One region of the Staphylococcus sp. MSU001 genome, then DNA from elsewhere that is predicted to be linked to it. Evidence: predicted binding sites of a transcription regulator. Region 1 holds the regulator's gene; each other region holds the start of a gene.

Region 1 (4,768 bases):
TATGAATATACCTAGTACCAAAAGCACACCCCAATCAATAAATTTTAAATCTCCTGAAATAAGATAATTTACAAGATTTGCAGATGGTGTTGTTATACCTAAGCCACCCATTCTCCCAGTAGATTCACTCATAGGCCAAGCAAGTAGAGCAATAAAACCTATTGCAATGCCAGCAACAAATGGATGATATCTTTTTTCAAATAGATAATGTCTAATACCACTATATTTTTGTTTAAGTTGGGGCACCATTATTTTAGGCTTTCGAATTGTTTTTACAACAAAAAATATTGTAATTACAGTTAATAACGTGACGAGAATCCATTGTGGTATACCAGTTGTACTCGTCATACTTGTGCTGACTTGTGTCGGTTTATTTATTTGATTCATTATTGGAAGAAGTACCCCAGTTTTAGTTACGGCTGAAGTCAATGCATAAAATATTAATGCCACCCAACTTCCAATTAACCCTTCACCAGCCCTATACCAAGTTCCAGTCGCGCATCCTCCAGCTAATACTATTCCTATTCCAAAAACAAAGGATCCCAAAATAGTTCCTATAACTGGAAATGTTTCTGCTGGAACCTCAATAATATTCAAGTTCTTTAGAATAAGTAAACCAATACTTTGGACTGTAATAGCAATAAGCAATGCATAAAACATTTTGTTACTCTTTTGAACGTACATATCTCTAAATCCACCAGCTAAACAAAATCTTGTTCTCTGCATTACAAATCCTAGCAATATGCCAACGACTAGTCCGCTTATAATTGTCCAAACCATTTTATCACCTTTTTCCGATATAAATACTAAGGTATTATAGTAGAAAGGACAATATTTTGCAAATTCTTAATTTTCTTTATTATTTTTTAATATAAATATTTTGTGAGTTTGTTTAAGTCATTTTTAGATAAGTTACTAAATTTATACCACTCTCCATCAGAATAATAAATAAACAATTTATTTCCTAATAAACCTTTAGATATTCTATACCGCACAATGCTAGAGAGTTCGAATTGGATATTGAATGGATTATTGTTTTGATTATATGCCTGAAACTCCAACTTATTTTCACGTATCAACAATATACCAGGAACTGTCATTATTCTAGGAATATGTGGTTTGAAATTACAATTTATTTCTTGAGTCACTTGTTTCAATCTCCCATTTCAATAAATATCAACTTACAATTTTTGTTAAAAAAGTTTCGTATTTATAATCTATTGTAACTGTTTAATATAAAAAAAGCACTCTCAATTGAGAGTACTATGTTAAAGTGATTTTTATTAATTATTTACTATAATTTTTCATGAAGAACAATAATGATTGTAACTCTATACCAAAGTCAATATGATGTACTTGGACATCTTGGGGTGTTTTAATTCGACGTGGTGTAAAGTTTAGTATACCTTTAACACCGGCTTTCACAAGTTCATCAGCAACTTGTTGAGCTACATTATCTGGTGTTGTTAAAATGACTACATCAATATCTTCTGATTCTAATGTCGTTTTGATATCATCGCTATGTTTTACCACAACGTCACCAATATTTTCACCTATAATATCTGATCTAATATCAAAAGCTTCAGTAATTGTCATCTCATCATGTATTGAAAAGTTATATGTAAGTAATGCACGCCCTAAATTACCGATACCTATAATGGCAATTTTAATTTGATCGCTCTCACTTAATTCTGATTTAAAGAATTCAAGCATACTATCTATATTATATCCATATCCTTTTTTTCCTAATTCACCAAAGTATGAAAAGTCTCTTCTTATTGTAGCTGAATCAATTTGTAGTGCTTCACTTATTGTTTTAGAATTAACACGATCTATACCTTTACCTTTCAAAATACTGACAAATCTGTAATATAAAGGTAAACGTTTTAATGTAGCGCGAGGAATTTTAAAATCATCTGACATATATCTAACCCCCTTTTTCGCGTATATTATGCATGTATCTTTAAAATCAGTAAATGAGTTAAAACATATGTTGAATGTCATCTCATAATACAAATAATTGTCTACAACGAATACTTAAACATTATACATTATTAATTTTTAAAAATAAATATCCTAGTTTCATGTGTTCTATGAATACTGTAGAATAGAGGTAATTGAGTTTAACATCATTTCAAGACAACGTACACAATTTATTTTTCTATTTAAAATTCGATAATATAGAATTAACAAAAATTTAAATATTCAAAAACAAATACTTTATATATAGTTTAAACCTATTTCAAATACATAGAAAGGTGAGAATCGAATGATACTTTTACAACTTAATGACATCTCCAAATCGTTCGATGGTGAAGATATCTTCACAGATGTTAATTTTGAGGTGAAAACTGGCGAAAGAATCGGCGTAGTAGGCCGTAATGGAGCTGGTAAATCGACATTAATGAAAATCATAGCAGGTGTTGAAAATTACGATAGTGGTCATATATCAAAAATCAAAAATTTAACAATGAGTTATTTAACTCAGCAAATGACACTCAATTCAGAAGCTACTGTCTTTGAAGAAATGTCTAAGCCCTTTGAACACATTAAAAAAATTGAAAATTTAATTAAGGATGAAACAGATTGGCTTGCACGAAATGGACAAGATTATGAATCCGATGAATATCAATCACATATTGAAAAATATGAAACTTTAACTAATCGTTATGAGCAATTAGATGGTTATCAATATGAAAGTAAAATTAAAACAGTACTGCACGGGCTTAACTTTACAGAAAACGATTTCAACAAGCCTATTAATGATTTTAGTGGTGGTCAAAAAACACGTCTTTCTCTTGCTCAAATGTTACTTAAAGAACCCGATCTACTCCTTCTTGATGAACCAACTAACCATCTAGACATGGAAACAACCAAGTGGTTAGAGGATTACTTAAAGTACTTTAAAGGAGCAATTGTGATTATCAGTCATGATAGATATTTTTTAGATAAAATTGTAACTCAAGTTTATGATGTTGCTCTAGGAAATGTAAAACACTATGTAGGAAACTATGAGCAATTTATAAAGCAACGTAATCAGTATTACGAAAAGCGCATGCAAGAATTTGAAAAGCAACAAGAAGAAATCAAGCGTTTAGAAACCTTTGTAGAAAAAAATATTACTCGTGCATCTACAAGTGGCATGGCTAAGAGTAGACGTAAAACATTGGAAAAAATGGAACGTATTGATAAACCTATGATAGATGCTAGAAGTGCAAATATACAATTTGGCTTCGACCGTAATACTGGTAATGATGTGATGCATATTCATGATTTAAAGATTGGTTACGACTCACCTATTACACGACCTATAAACCTCGAAGTCTTTAAAGGGGATCATATAGCTATCATTGGGCCAAATGGTGTTGGTAAAACAACATTGATAAAAACAATTGCTGAAAAACATCCAAAACTAGGTGGTCAAATTATCTTTGGTGCTAATTTACAAATTGGATACTATGATCAAAAACAAGCTGAATTTAAATCAAATAAAACCATTCTCGATTATGTTTGGGATCAATATCCACACATGAATGAAAAAGATGTACGTGCAGTATTGGGGCGTTTCTTGTTCGTTCAAGAAGACGTTAAAAAAATTATCAATGACTTATCCGGCGGAGAAAAAGCACGATTACAATTAGCACTTTTAATGTTACAACGTGATAATGTTCTTATCTTAGATGAACCGACTAACCATTTAGATATTGATTCTAAAGAAATGCTTGAACAAGCATTGAAAGATTTTGAAGGCACGATTATTTTTGTATCACATGATCGTTATTTTATTAACCAACTTGCAAATAAAGTTTTTGATTTAAACCTTAATGGTGGCCAAATGTATTTAGGAGATTATCAGTATTATATTGAGAAAACTGAAGAAGCTATTGCTATCAAAGCACATGAAACAGAAATTCAAAATAATTTTGAAAATAAAGAGATAAATCAAGACGCAAATACTTCAACCTATTTCAGTCAAAAACAACAAAAAAGACAACAACGTAAATTAGAAAGACAAATTGAACATTGTGAAAGACAAATCGAAGAATTAGAATCACAAATATCACATATCGAAGAACAGCTAACACAGCCTGAAGTATTTAACGACCCTCTAAAAGCTAGTAAATTTGCCAATCAAAAATCCGAAACCGAACAAAAATTAGAACAAATAATGTTAGAATGGGAAAAATTACAAGAAAAGCTCTAATTTCCAACATAATGACAAGACACCTAAAAGTTGAATATATGACTTTTCGGTGTCTTTTAGTATGTTTTTACACAAATATTATTAACAGCATGAATTACTTTCATAATCAATATCCACAGAGTTATCCTATTTATCCACAAGTAAATTGACACTTTTATGTTTTAAAATTAACTTATTTATTTACATATCCACAAACAACTTCACTACTTACCCACAACTTACTCACATTTTGTTGATAAGTACGCACGTTCCCTATTGACAACTTATTTTCCATTTTTAATTGTTTCAGATATTCATTTATGAAATAATTTATTGAGAAAGATAAAGGAGAACTAAACTTCATGACGAACAATCAAACCTTAGTACTAATTATATTAACTTTCATCATCCTAATTACACTTGTAAATGTAATTATATCTATAATAGAGAGACGTAAACAGATTGCTAAAATAAATACTTTATGGGATAACAAATTAAAATTAGAAAGTTTTATACGTCCTAATTCACGATTCGATGCCCAATACCGTACTTACCGTGATCATTATAATAAGCAGTCATTTATCG
Region 2 (4,768 bases), on a different contig from region 1:
TATTTTGATGGAAGTAGAGTGTTTGATTGTAAAAGCAGTTATTCACATATATAACAACGTGGAATTATGTTAAAACATTAAGATATACGTATATTTTTTTAAATAATTTTTCAACTGCCAATGTTTTAAAAAGATGATTGTTTCATAATTCATTGACAGTCTTTGATTTAGTATATGTATGAAAACTGACTGCTAGTTATTTCATTCTAATGAAACGAAAAATAGCAAAATTTTTTGAATCATTTATTTTGATATTAAACAAAAATGTGCCCTAATTTGAACAAACTTTAATGCTCACCTTAGGACACAATTTTTATTTATATACGAACAGCTTTTTCTTTTTTATTTAAATGAATCATTGTAATAAGAGCAATTACACCAAATATAGCTAAGAAGAAGAAAGCGAGATGACTTGAACCAGTGATACTCGTCACAAAAGTAATCACTAGTGGTGGGAAGAAACCACCTAGTCCCCCCATCATGGATACAATACCATTCGCTGAACCTGCTTCTTTAGAAAAGTATGAAGGTACTAATTTAAATATTAAACCATTACCTATACCCGCACAGATACTAATTGCTAAACAGCCTATTGTAAACAGAACAATATGACTAGATAAGCTTAAAATAAGTGCACCAATAATCATTATCACGAAGTCGATGATAAGCGCTTGTACCGCATTAAATTTATCACCTATAACTCCGCCAACGGGTCTCAGGAACGTCGCTAGTGCTATAAATATACCTGAACGAATACCCGCATCAACTTTATCAATACTAAAATGATCAACTAGGAAGTTCGGTAAAAAAATCCCAAAAGCCACAAAAGCTCCAAAAGTAATAAAATACCACAAACTTAAATAATACAACTTATAATTCTTAGATAGGTCTTTGACTTGAGCCATCAAAGGAATCTTCACTTTTGGCTCATTTTTATCCCCTAAAAGAAACATTAAAATTGCAAATATACTAAGAATAATTAAATAACTACGAACTGTATTTTGCCACCCAATTGCACCTGCTAACACTGGGGCACAAAATGAGGATACTGCAGTACCAATATTACCTACACCATATATACCATTTGCTAAACCAACTTTGTCTTTTGAAAAGTATTTGGGTACAGAAGTAACACCCACTGAAAAAATTGCGCCACCAATTCCTAGAAAGAATCCTGATAGCATTAGCATACCGGGTGATTGAGCTTGACCTAAAAGAAAAATTGGAAGTAATAATACAATAAAACTCCAGAAAAACACCCATTTAGCTCCTACAATATTAGTTAAGTACCCAAATGGCACACGTAGTACAGAACCTAAAATAACAGGAATAGCTAAAATGACAGATATTTGTCCCGGAGAAATATCAACATCTTGTGAAATAAATGGCATTAATGGAGAAATGATACTCCATGCCATAAAACCAGCGACCAAACTCAATGTCTGTAACGTAAGCTGAGAAACACCCTTTTTCATGTTCATTTTGATTCACCTTCATCTGATTTAATTATAAGGTGTATTGGTACTTTGTGAGGGCTTAATAAGAGGTCAAAATTAATCATATAAAACAAAATTATAAACAAAGTACCAATCACAAATACATTTTAATATGTTTGTGAAATTATGAACATAAGGATATCCCCTGATTCTACTTTTATTTTTCCCTATATAAAGCTACAAAAAAAGGACTACTTAGCCATAGACTAAGTAAGCCCTAATAATCAATCATGATATACTTAAAATTCTAATAATTTTTTCTTTAAGGCATATTCAACTAATTCAGGTTTACTCTTTAAATTTAGTTTCGTCATAATATGCGTTTTATGTGCTTCTACCGTTTTCACTGATACAAACAACTTTTCTGCAATATCTTTATTGCCATAGCCTTTAGCTATAAGAGGTAATATTTCTAACTCTCGTTTCGATAAAATTTTAAATGGATCTGAAGAGGATGATACTTCATCCGTTTGAGATTGATTGACAAACTCATTGACTAAAGACGTCGTCAATTTCATATCAACATAAGTTTCACCTTGATATACTGTACGTACGGCCAATATTAATTGCTCATCAGGTGAATTCTTTAAAATATATCCTTTAGCACCACTTTTTAACACATGAAATAAATATTCTTCGTCATCAAACATCGTAAGTATTAAAATTTTAGTTTCAGGAAAACTTTCAGAAATTTTACTGGTTGCGATTAAGCCAGACTCTCCTGGTGGCATGCTCAAATCTAATATTAAAACATCTGGTTGATGTTCTAACACTTTTTGGTAAGCTTCAACCCCGTCAGCTGCAGTTGCAACAACTTCCATATCTTCTTGATAATTTAATATCATTGAAAATCCTGTCCTAACAACTGCATGGTCATCCGCTATAACTATTTTCACTTCAATTCCCCCAACTTACATCATCAACTTAAATCGGTATATCTAATGTAATTATAGTACCTCTATTAATATGTGTCTCTATATTAACGTGACCGTTAACTAAATCTGCACGTTCTCTCATCCCGTATAATCCAAGTCCAGTGCCTTTAGGATGATGATCTAAACTAAACCCCTTACCTCGATCCACAACCTCTGCTACAAGCTGCTTACCATCACTATGCGTACTTACCTCAATTTCATTAACCCCAGCATACTTTAGAGCATTAAATAACCCCTCTTGAACTACACGATAAACAACTGTTTCAATTTCACTATCAAACCGCATGCCTTTAATGTTTGAATCATATTTAATATGCATACCATAATTTTCTTCAAACTGTTTAAAATATGATTTAAAAGCTGCTTCAATACCTAAATCATCGAGAGAAGAAGGTCGTAATTCAACAGACATATTTCTAATATCATCAATAAGCTGTGATAATAGTCCTTCTATACGTTGAGATGTTTCAGCTAACACCTTATCCTTGTGCTTATACTTCAAAAGCCTTAGTTCAACATCTATATTGAGCATATCCTGTATTACACTATCATGTAATTCTCTAGAAATACGCTTCCGTTCATTTTCTTGTGCTTGAATTGAACGATGTAACATTTTTTGTTGATACATCTTTTCTTGCCTTTCAATCTGGGGCGCCACATTCTGTAATGTAAATGCACTAATACCTCTTTGTTCATCAATATTTTGATACATAGCTGTAAAAGGCTTAATTTCGTTATCTTTTGTCTTCATAAATACTTGGAAATTTGAATGTTGTAATTGCGTTGTTTCTAAAAAACAATCTTTACACGATTGTACATCATATTCATTAGAGTATCCTTCACATCGATGACAAATCGCATTTGTCATAGCATTATAATTATCTTCTTCAGTTAAAATATCTTTTGCTGCGTCATTCATAGCAATAATTTTTCCATACCTATTAACAAATACAATTTTCTCGTTCGTGGTTTCATAATAATTCTTAAGTAATTGCTCTAAACTTAAATCAGTTTGCTCCAACATATTTACCACCTAGTTTATTTCTGTAAAAATACCGATTTGTTTTTCAATATTAAGTTGGTCCAATGACTGAGGTAACGGCTGATGATTTCTTTGACCTAATAGTAAAACGCCATACATTGAATTTTCTAACCATAAAGGTACTGCAACTACAGCTGTCAATGACTCACTAAGAATGATTGGAAATTTAACTTTCTCTTCTGGAGATAAAGCTGTATCTACATCAGCAATAACCATACGTTTACCGGTTTTCATCACCATTCCAGCAAGCCCTCTACCCTTTCTCAAAATGATAAGTTTATATCTATCATTTGTATTACCTGAAACATATTGCCATTTAATTGGTGATGAAGTGTGATGATAATCATATAAAGCGATACCACCAAAATCATAACCCTCTTGCGCTCTCAACTTATCTAAATTCATTTGTAAATGTTGATTATGTTTTAAAGATTCTGGTTCCACACTTTCACCTCATAATAAATTAAATTTTGTTTTTGCGATAAACAATGTATCTTCTATTCATATAAGACAGTGGTACACTCCAAACATGTACTAAACGAGTAAATGGCCAACACGCAAATACTATAAACCCTAATAATATGTGCAGTTTAAACGACCAAGGCACGTTTAACATTAAGTCAGCATTTGGAGAAAACATGAATAAATGTCTAAACCATATCGCAATGGTTTGACGATAATCAAATTCAGGTTGAATCGCATTGGTTACAAGCGTAGAATAACAACCCATTATTAAAATAATCAACAAAACGAGATTCACGAATATATCTGAAAATGAACTTAATCGTCTAACATTTTTGATGGATAGTCGTCTTAAAGTTAGCAACAACATTCCTATTAATGTTATTATACCAAAAACACTACCTATATAAACTGCACCTATATGATAGATATGATTATTTACACCTATCGCCTCTAACCAATTAGCGGGAATCAATAATCCCACAACATGACCAAAGAACACCGGAATAATACCTAAATGAAAAAGTAAACTTCCCCATTTTAATTGTTTCTTTTCAATCATTTCACTCGACTTTGCTGTCCATGAAAATTGATCGTATTTATATCTTGCGATATGTCCAATAACAAATATTGCTAAACATAAATATGGATAAATAACCCATACAAATTGATTAAGCATGATTTTCCACCTCTTTCAAAGGCATGATACACGCTTTTAACGTTTTTCTTAATGCACTGACAACATATGCATAGGGATTATTGTTTTCAGCAAGGGTATTTGCCATTTCATATGTGCCATCTTCAATAATCATAATGACTAGTTGAAGGTTTTC
Region 3 (4,768 bases), on a different contig from region 1:
CCCATTCTCGACTTTTATGCTCTAATACCGACCAATTTCCATTAAACTTTTCTGTCGGCTTAAAGAAATTCAATCCAAATTTTCCCATTTTATTAATCCTCCCACCATACAAGTTTATATCCTTTATAAATGCATAGGTATTGTGCCTTATCTTTATTGTACATTTTTTCACAAAGTCATTATATTAGGGAATGTCCTAATTGATATTAGAGATTCCCTAAAAAATAAGGCCTACAAATTCATAATGAACTTGTAGACCCAAATGTTTTATACATATATTGTTTTAATACTTTTGTGTTTAATCATTTCGTTATACACGTTTTGTTGAGAAATGTGGTAGCTATGGTCAAAATCAATCAGACATTGGATTCCTTCATCATATAAAGTTTCAGCCTTTGCAATTGCACGCTCTTTATCTCCCTTGATTAAATATAGATTACCTTTGTCAACCTCATTATTATTCAACAAAGTACGATTAGTGTCATCAAGTATATTACCTAAAATGCATATGCCTGGATGACCTTCTAGTTTTTGGGAAGCCAATTGTTCTTCAATTGTACTTAAATGACCTATAACAATCTTTTCATTGTAGCAGGATGCATTAAACACTATTGCAATGGGGTAGTCTTCATTCGTATATGATTCAATTTGTTTAATAATTTGACCTAATCTTTTCACGCCCATATAAATAGCTAAAGTGCCTCCATTAATCAAGTTCCTAATATCCGTATCGTGATTAACCGAATCTTTAAAATGACCAGTTGAGAAGGTCACACTCGGTGCGATAGAACGCATCGTTAATCCCATATTCATAGTTGCTACAGCAGCACTTGCTGATGTCACACCAGGGATAATCTCATAATGAATATGATGATTTTCTAATGTTTGTACTTCTTCTGTAATTCTACCAAAAATCGCAGGATCGCCCCCCTTTAGTCTCACCACACATCGATATTGTTTGGCTGCTTCAACAATTTTTTGATTAATCTCATCTTGTTGAATGTGTTTACAATAAGGTTTCTTTCCTACATTAATCACTTTTGTTTGAGAAGAAGCATACTGTAAGATGAAAGGATTCACGAGACGATCAAATAAAATCACGTCAGCTGCTCTAATTAACCGTTCAGCTTTTTTAGTTAGTAAGTTTGGATTACCTGGTCCTGCACCGATTAGATAAACTGTGCCAGGATAAGTTATAGACATAAGTAAATATCTCCATTAATAACTTCTACTTCATATGTTTCTACGCATCCTGTATCAGGTTGTTGTACTTCTCCAGTCTTTAAAGCTATTTTTTGATCGTGTAACGGACAGTAAACATAATCACCACTTACAGTCCCTTCAGACAACGGTCCTTCTTTATGCGGGCATATATTTCCAATGGCATATAAATCACCATTATCTGTGAGAAAAATACCTATTTCTTTTTCGTTTACAACGACTTTTTTGCCTATTTGAGGAATCATTTCATTCATTGTTGTAACCTTAACCTTTTCTTTAGCTTTCATTCTTACACCTTCTCAACTTCAAAGATTTTTTGTGCTTCTTTATTTTCAACAATAGCTTCCCATGGTTCATTCTCAACAGCTTTTTTGGCTTCCATAATTCTTAAATACAGTTCTTTTTGCTTTTCTTGATTTAATAAGACATTCTTGACATTTTCAAAGCCCATACGTTCTAACCATGGTGCTGTTCTTTCAGCGTAAATACCTGTTTCTCTGTAATATTGCATGAGGGCACCACATAATTGAATCACTTCATCTTCGGTTTCAACTGTCGTTAACAATTTACCTACAGTAACATCAGTGCCACCATTACCTCCGATAAATATTTGGTAGCCGTTTTCAACAGATATGACACCAAAATCTTTAACACCAGACTCTACACAACTTCTCGGACAACCTGATACTCCCATTTTAAATTTATGAGGGGTATCAATATATTCAAATGTTTTTTCAAGTCTTATTCCTAGTCGAGTTGTGTATTGTGTACCAAAACGACAAAACTCTTTACCAACACAACTTTTAACAGAACGCGTCTTTTTACCATAAGCAGAAGCAGAACGCATTCCTAAATCTTTCCAAACTTGTGGTAATTCTTCTTTCTTCAATCCATATAAACCTACACGTTGCGAACCTGTTACTTTAACAAGTGGTACGTTATACTTTTTAGCAACTTCCCCTAATCGAATAAGTTGATCAGCATCTGTAACGCCACCGCGCATTTGAGGGATCACTGAGAAAGTACCATCATTTTGTATATTTGCATGATATCTTTCATTAGCGAAGCGAGAGTCTTTTTCATCTCGATGTTCAAAAGGATAAACCATATTTAAATAATAATTAATTGCTGGTCGACATTTAGGACAACCATCTTTATCTTTGAAATCAAGAACGTGTCGTACTTCTTTTGATGTTTTGAGATTTTTAGCTCTGATTTGAGTTACAATTTGGTCTCTTGTTAAATCAGTACATGGACAAATACCTGTTGGTTTTGCTGCAATAAAGTCGTCACCTAATGTATATTGTAATAACTCACCAATTTGACCTTTACACTTACCACATGAATTACCTGCTTTTGTTACTTTAGTTACTTCATCTACAGACGTTAAGCCTTTAGTTGTTATAGCATTGACAATTGTTCCTTTATCAACACCATTACATCCACAAATCGTTTCATCATCAGACATATCAGCGATAGATGTCCCCGCATCTTCATCACCTTTATGCAATAAAGAAACAAGTGTATAATCTTCAAGCGTTTCATGTTTTTTCATCATATTATAAAATCGTGATCCATCATCAGTATCACCATACAAGACAGCACCAACGACTTGACCTTGACTTAAATACACTTTTTTGTAAATATTGTCGACACTATTAAAGATTTCTACACCATGGATATCTTCATCTTCAACAATTTGCCCTGCGCTATATAAATCGCAACCAGATACTTTAAGTGAAGTGAAAGTAGTAGATCCTTTATAACCTTTTGTTTCTTTACCAGTTAAATAATCTGCTAGCACTTTACCTTGTTCATAGAGTGGCGCCACCAAACCATAAACTTTCCCATCATGTTCGGCACATTCACCGACTGCATAAATATGAGAATCAGATGTTTGCATATAATCATTTACAACAATACCTCTATTGACATCTAATCCACTATCTTTAGCAACTTCAGTATAAGGTCTGATACCAACAGCCATGACTACTAAATCTGTTTCAATCACCCGACCGTCAGCTAATTTAATGGCTTCAACATCTTTATCACCAATGATTTCTTTAGAATTTGCTTGAAGTTCAATCTTCATACCTTGCTTTTCTAAATCTGCTTTAAGCATTTCTCCAGCTTTACGATCCAATTGCATTTCCATGAGCCAATCAGCTAAATGAAGAACTGTCACTTCCATTCCTTGATCTAGAAGTCCTCTAGCACATTCTAAGCCTAGAAGACCTCCACCAATGACAACTGCACGTTTTTTCGTTTGGGCAATTTCAATCATTTTATTTGTATCATCAATTGTTCGCCATCCAATGACACTGGGAAGATTTGAACCCGGTATAGGTAATACAAAAGCTTTTGATCCAGTAGCGAAAATACAAATGTCATACTCTACTTCAATACCTTTAGAAGTAGTAACTATTTTGTTTTCTTTATCAACTTTTTCCACTGGATCATTATTTATAAATTCAATATTATTCTCTTGATACCAATCATAAGAATTCATAATCGTATCTTCGACGGTCATTTTCTTCTGTAAAATATTGGATAACATAATTCTGTTATAGTTCGGATAAGGTTCTTTTCCAATAATAGTAATATCAAATTGTGATTGTGAACGTTCTAAAATCTCTTCTATCGTTCTTAACCCTGCCATGCCGTTACCAATCATTACAAGTTTTTGTTTTGCCATACTTTAAATGCCCCTTTTATCAATATAAATTTTTAATACAAAACACAATGTAACTTTATAAAAGGTCAGAAATTTAATCATTTTGTATTTCTCTCTTCATGTTCATCTTATAACAAAACTTCAGTTTTTTGTGATGTAATTCACATTTAAATTTAAAATCGGGGATTTCCCTAATGGCATGGATATGGTTTTCTAGGATGGCATTGAGATCAAAATTAAAACATATATTATTAACTAATTTATAATATATGTTGCAATTGAAACGACACTTTACTCCATCATTTTAAAGCACAAACTATTTTATAATGAACCGCATTCACTATCTAAACAATATCATCGAGCATTAAGTAGGCTGGGACATAAAGTTCCAAGATAAGTAAATAAGGACAATTTCTATTGAAAAATATCGAAATTGTCTTTTTTATAAATTTTTGATTATTTTCAGCTCATTGAGCTGTTACTTTTCTTATATCAAGTGCCATTAGTACAAATCCTAGTTCTCTTTTGGCTTTATTTATCCCTCGAACGGACATTCGAGTGTAACACAATATAGCCTTCATAAATCCAAAAACAGGCTCCACATCAAATTTTTTAGTTCTGAAAACTTTTTATTAATTTTGTCTTTAAAATATTCCCAATTATAATTCTTCATTATTTTTTTATTTGTTTTGAATTAAAGTTCATTCATTGATGTTTCAGAGGACATTCGGAACAATCATCACATTCATATTATTTAAAGTCTCGTTTAAAACCATTTTTATCATGATGATAGGCATATCTTTTAAATCCTAGTCTTTGATTGTCCAAACAAATGAATTCATCGAATTCAGTCTCGGGAATTGTTTCTATAAT
Region 4 (4,768 bases), on a different contig from region 1:
TGTACATGAAGACATTGTTGTGAGTGCATTGATTGGTACAACTGATGCATCTAGTTTCCTAGGAACAAATGAAAATAACGTGGATTTTGCTGTCTTTGGACCTGGAGAATCTATTATGGCGCATCAAGTTGATGAATTTATTAGAAAAGATATGTATTTAAGTTACATTGATGTTTATAAAGATGTATTTAAAGCATATCTAGAAAAATAAACTATTTAAACTTATGAATCATATTTTTATTAAATAAAGTTAATTGAGATATATTTTAAACTCAGTTTATCGACTGATTAAACATAAAGAAGCCTGAGACAACGATTGATGTCTCAGGCTACTACTATATATATTTATCTTTCTATAATGTTACAGGTATTTTGCCATTAAAGTTAACATAACGATAAGCTTCTTTAACCGCTTCATCGTCAGGCGGTTCAACATTTTCGAGTTGATAAGGAATGCCTAAATTTTTCCACTTATGCACACCGAGTTGATGATATGGTAAGATTTCAAACTTTTCAACGTTATCTAAAGAATTAATAAATTCTCCTAGTTTTATCAAATCTTCTTTATCATCCGAAATACCAGGTACTAAAACATGTCTAATCCAAACAGGTTGTTTCATATCAGATAATTTACGTGCAAACTTTAAAATATGTGTGTTAGGTTTGCCTGTTAATTTGATGTGCTTATCATTATCAATATGTTTAATATCTAATAAGATTAAATCTGTATGCTTTTGCAATTCATCAAAATGACGATTAAATGCTGGTGTATCATTCACACATCCCGCAGAAGTATCAATGCATGTGTGAACACCATTCGCTTTTAATTCCTTGAATAATTGCTCCAAGAAAGGCATTTGTAGTAATGGTTCGCCACCACTGACTGTTACCCCACCACCTGAAGCTTCAAAGTAAGGTTTGTACGGTAAGATTTCATTTACCATTTCATCAACCGTCACTTCTCTTGATGGTTCGTTAATCTTCCAAGTGTCTGGATTATGACAATATAAACATCTTAACAAACAACCTTGAGTAAATAATATATATCTAAGTCCTGGCCCGTCGACAGTGCCCATACTTTCAACGGAGTGTAAGTGTCCTTTAAGCATTTTGCTCCCACCTTAAATTTATTACATAGATTCGTGGAATGTACGTGAAATAACATCTAATTGTTGTTCACGTGTTAATTTAATGAAGTTTACAGCGTATCCAGATACACGAATCGTTAATTGTGGATACTCTTCTGGGTGTTCCATTGCATCAATTAATGTTTCTCTATTAAATACGTTAATATTGAGGTGATGACCATGTTGCATTGCATAACCATCTAACATACTAGTTAAGTTTTTATTTTGATCTGCTTCTTCTTTACCTAGTGATTTCGGTACGATACTAAATGTATTTGAGATACCATCTTTACAGCAATCGTATGGTATTTTAGCTACTGAACTTAGTGAAGATAATGCACCTTTTTGGTCACGACCATGCATTGGGTTTGCGCCAGGTGCAAATGGTTCGCCAGCTTTACGTCCATCTGGTGTGTTACCAGTTTTCTTACCATAAACAACGTTTGAAGTAATTGTTAATACACTCATTGTGTGTTCAGAATTACGGTATGTTTTATGGCTACGTAATTTAGTCATGAAACGTTCAACTAAATCTACTGCAATTTCATCAACACGACTGTCATTATTACCATATTTAGGGAAGTCGCCTTCGATTTCAAAGTCAGTTACAAGACCTTCTTCGTTACGGATAGGTTTAACTTGTGCATATTTAATCGCTGATAAAGAGTCAGCTGCTACAGACAATCCAGCGATACCAGTTGCCATTGTGCGAATAATTTCTGTATCATGTAAAGCCATTTCAAGACGTTCATAGCTATATTTATCATGCATATAGTGAATGATATTTAATGAGTTGATGTATACGCCAGCTAACCAGTCCATCATTTTTTCATATCTTTCGAAGACTTCATCATAATCTAGTACGTCTGATTTAATACCTTCATAACTAGGCCCAACTTGTTTACCAGATTTTTCATCTTTACCACCATTGATAGCGTAAAGTAATGCTTTAGCTAAGTTAGCACGTGCACCGAAGAATTGCATTTGTTTACCAATCTTCATGGCAGATACACAGCAAGCGATACCATAATCATCGCCATAGCTTTCACGCATTAAGTCATCATTTTCATATTGGATTGAGCTCGTTTTAATACTCATTTTAGCACAATAGATTTTGAAGTTTTCAGGTAAGCGAGTAGACCATAACACTGTTAAGTTTGGTTCTGGTGCTGGACCTAAATTATCTAATGAGTGTAAGAAACGGAATGAGTTTTTAGTTACCATTGGACGTCCGTCAATACCTACACCACCGATAGATTCAGTTACCCAAGTTGGATCTCCAGAGAATAATTCATTATATTCAGGCGTACGCGCGAATTTAACGATACGCAATTTCATAATGAAGTGGTCAATGATTTCTTGAACTTCTTGTTCAGTGATGTCACCATTTTGTAAATCACGTTCAGCATAAATATCTAAGAATGTTGAAGTACGTCCTAAACTCATTGCTGCACCATTTTGTTCTTTGATAGCAGCTAAATATGCTAAGTATAACCATTGCACAGCTTCTTTGAAGTTAGTAGCAGGACGGCTAATATCAAATCCATATTTTTGACCTAATTCTTTTAAATCTTGAAGTGAACGATATTGCTCTGATAATTCTTCACGTAAACGAATTACATCTTCAGACATTTCAGTAGACATTGTGTTAAAGTCTTTAAGTTTTTGTTCCATTAAGAAGTCTACACCGTATAAAGCAACACGACGATAGTCTCCGATAATACGTCCACGTCCGTATGCATCTGGTAAACCAGTAATAATACCAGCTTTACGACAATTTAACATTTCTCTTGAATATGCATCGAATACACCTTGGTTGTGTGTTTTACGATATTCAGTGAAGATTTTTTCTGTTTCTGGATCTAATTCGTAACCGTACGCTTCACATGCTGCTTTTGCCATACGAATACCACCGAATGGTTGCATAGAACGTTTGAATGGTTTTTCAGTTTGAACACCAACAACTTTTTCTAAATCTTTGTCTAAGTAACCAGCGTCATGAGAAGTGATTGTCGATGCCACTTTAGTATCCATGTCCCACATGCCACCGCGCTCACGTTCTTCTTTTGATAATTGCATTACTTGATCCCATAAAGTTTCAGTTGCTTTTGTAGGACCTTCTAAAAATTCATCGTCACCTTCATATAATGAATAGTTCAATTGTATGAATTCTCTCACGTCTATATTTTTATTCCAACGACCTGTTTTAAATCCTTGCCAAGCATTAGTATGATTATTTGTTTCTAACATACTCTCCGCCTCCATTTCGTATTGTTAACGTTTTCAACGACAGTATACCATGAATTATGTGATTAATTTCACATAATTTGTGGCATATTTTCTACTAAAGTTTGTATAAATTACGAACCTGTGACAGAAGTTATAACAGTTTGTGAATAAATTATCCTGTTACATAACAGTTTTCTGAAAAATTCCTTCTATAATGAAACCTCATAGCAAGAAAAATTCACTATCTTATAACGAAAAGTAAAACAAAACCTGAGACAATTGTTGTCTCAGGTTTTGTTTATCTATCATTAAATTAGAAACTGGCTTAGTCTTTTTATCTCTGTTACTAATAAGGCTAAATTGAAAAACATATCATAGATATTACAGATGTGCGTTTGAGTGTCCTAACACATAAATTTTATAGACAGTTCAACTTAGAGCTCATAAGCTATATAGGGATTGTACTCAAAATAAATTCTACTCTACCTCATTTTTCACACTCTTAATTTACCTCTTTATTATTATTGATTTAGCTTCTTTCTTTTTAAAAATCCATAAAACTAGAATTAAAAAGATATGAATGTAAAAATTTCTTCTATTGTAATCAAAAAGCGTGAATATTCTAATGCAATAAAAGTTTGATATAATTTCGTTTCTTTCGATTTAACAAAGTAAATAAATCGATTATTTTTACATGTGCGGAAGTGTAACCTCAGACAAACTGGAGGCTCCCTTTAAATTTATCATTATTTTTATGTAGTTCTGCTATGAAGCTTTAGAAACACTTTGTCCTTGTCTAATTTTACTTAGTATCATTGCAATAGTAACCAATAAAGCGCATAAAATATACATCCATTTAAATCCTATCGTATCTGATATTGGCCCCATTAGCACACCTCCTAGTGAAATCCCTAAATCTGCACATGCTATAAACAATCCTAATAACATATTACGTCCTATCTTTGGTAAGACAAAACTTAAATACGTTGTCAATGTAGGATAAACGAGCGCTTGTGTTATTCCAATAAAGATTGCACTTATATATACAAATATACTCAATATTTGTGGTCCAAAAGCTACAATGATTGAAGCAATCATCAGTAACGTTAAGACAATCATCATAAACCGGTGATGCCATAAACCATCAGATGGTACATACTTACGTAAATAAAATCTAGCTATCACTACTGTAATGGCTTGAATTGTAAGGAAAATACCTGCATTCGCGAAACCTTCCCTAACTGTATATAATGGTATAAAAGTACTCATCGCACCAAACACGATAGATGACAAAATCATAATCATACCACTGCAGAAGAGTGCTTTATTTTTAAAAAATTGGACATATACAGTCATTGCATTAAAAGGTAAGACTTCTTCTTTTGGTGCTACCTCTTTTTGTGTATTTGCAA

Evidence for each region. The regulator Rex, encoded in region 1, represses fermentation and respiration genes when NADH is low (regulators of the CRP and FNR family bind a similar motif). The targets are predictions, from matches to a motif close to TTGTGAAATATTTCACAA.
Region 2: a site for Rex is predicted at 1,613-1,630, ahead of ACVBFA_RS09750 (nitrate/nitrite transporter). Genes of this name have one in related genera too.
Region 3: a site for Rex is predicted at 4,045-4,062, ahead of nirB (nitrite reductase large subunit NirB). Genes of this name have one in related genera too.
Region 4: a site for Rex is predicted at 3,434-3,451, ahead of pflB (formate C-acetyltransferase). Genes of this name have one in related genera too.

What each region holds. Positions count from the first base shown of each region.
Region 1 is NZ_JBRIKK010000007.1:99,209-103,976, forward strand. It holds gene ACVBFA_RS04905 (YeeE/YedE family protein) at 1-780, opposite strand, end outside; gene ACVBFA_RS04910 (hypothetical protein) at 867-1,148, opposite strand; gene ACVBFA_RS04915 (redox-sensing transcriptional repressor Rex) at 1,288-1,923, opposite strand; gene ACVBFA_RS04920 (ABC-F family ATP-binding cassette domain-containing protein) at 2,270-4,204, shown strand; gene ACVBFA_RS04925 (MutS-related protein) at 4,546-4,768, shown strand, end outside.
Region 2 is NZ_JBRIKK010000020.1:35,427-40,194, forward strand. It holds gene ACVBFA_RS09750 (nitrate/nitrite transporter) at 318-1,481, opposite strand; gene nreC (nitrate respiration regulation response regulator NreC) at 1,736-2,392, opposite strand; gene ACVBFA_RS09760 (sensor histidine kinase) at 2,421-3,455, opposite strand; gene nreA (nitrate respiration regulation accessory nitrate sensor NreA) at 3,465-3,917, opposite strand; gene narI (respiratory nitrate reductase subunit gamma) at 3,937-4,614, opposite strand; gene narJ (nitrate reductase molybdenum cofactor assembly chaperone) at 4,607-4,768, opposite strand, start outside.
Region 3 is NZ_JBRIKK010000020.1:45,740-50,507, forward strand. It holds gene ACVBFA_RS09785 (nitrate reductase subunit alpha) at 1-88, opposite strand, end outside; gene cobA (uroporphyrinogen-III C-methyltransferase) at 268-1,203, opposite strand; gene nirD (nitrite reductase small subunit NirD) at 1,194-1,508, opposite strand; gene nirB (nitrite reductase large subunit NirB) at 1,511-3,916, opposite strand; partial or broken gene ACVBFA_RS09805 (transposase) at 4,260-4,738, opposite strand.
Region 4 is NZ_JBRIKK010000002.1:31,773-36,540, reverse strand. It holds gene ACVBFA_RS01415 (ArgE/DapE family deacylase) at 1-211, shown strand, start outside; gene pflA (pyruvate formate-lyase-activating protein) at 354-1,109, opposite strand; gene pflB (formate C-acetyltransferase) at 1,131-3,377, opposite strand; gene cntE (staphylopine family metallophore export MFS transporter CntE) at 4,122-4,768, opposite strand, start outside.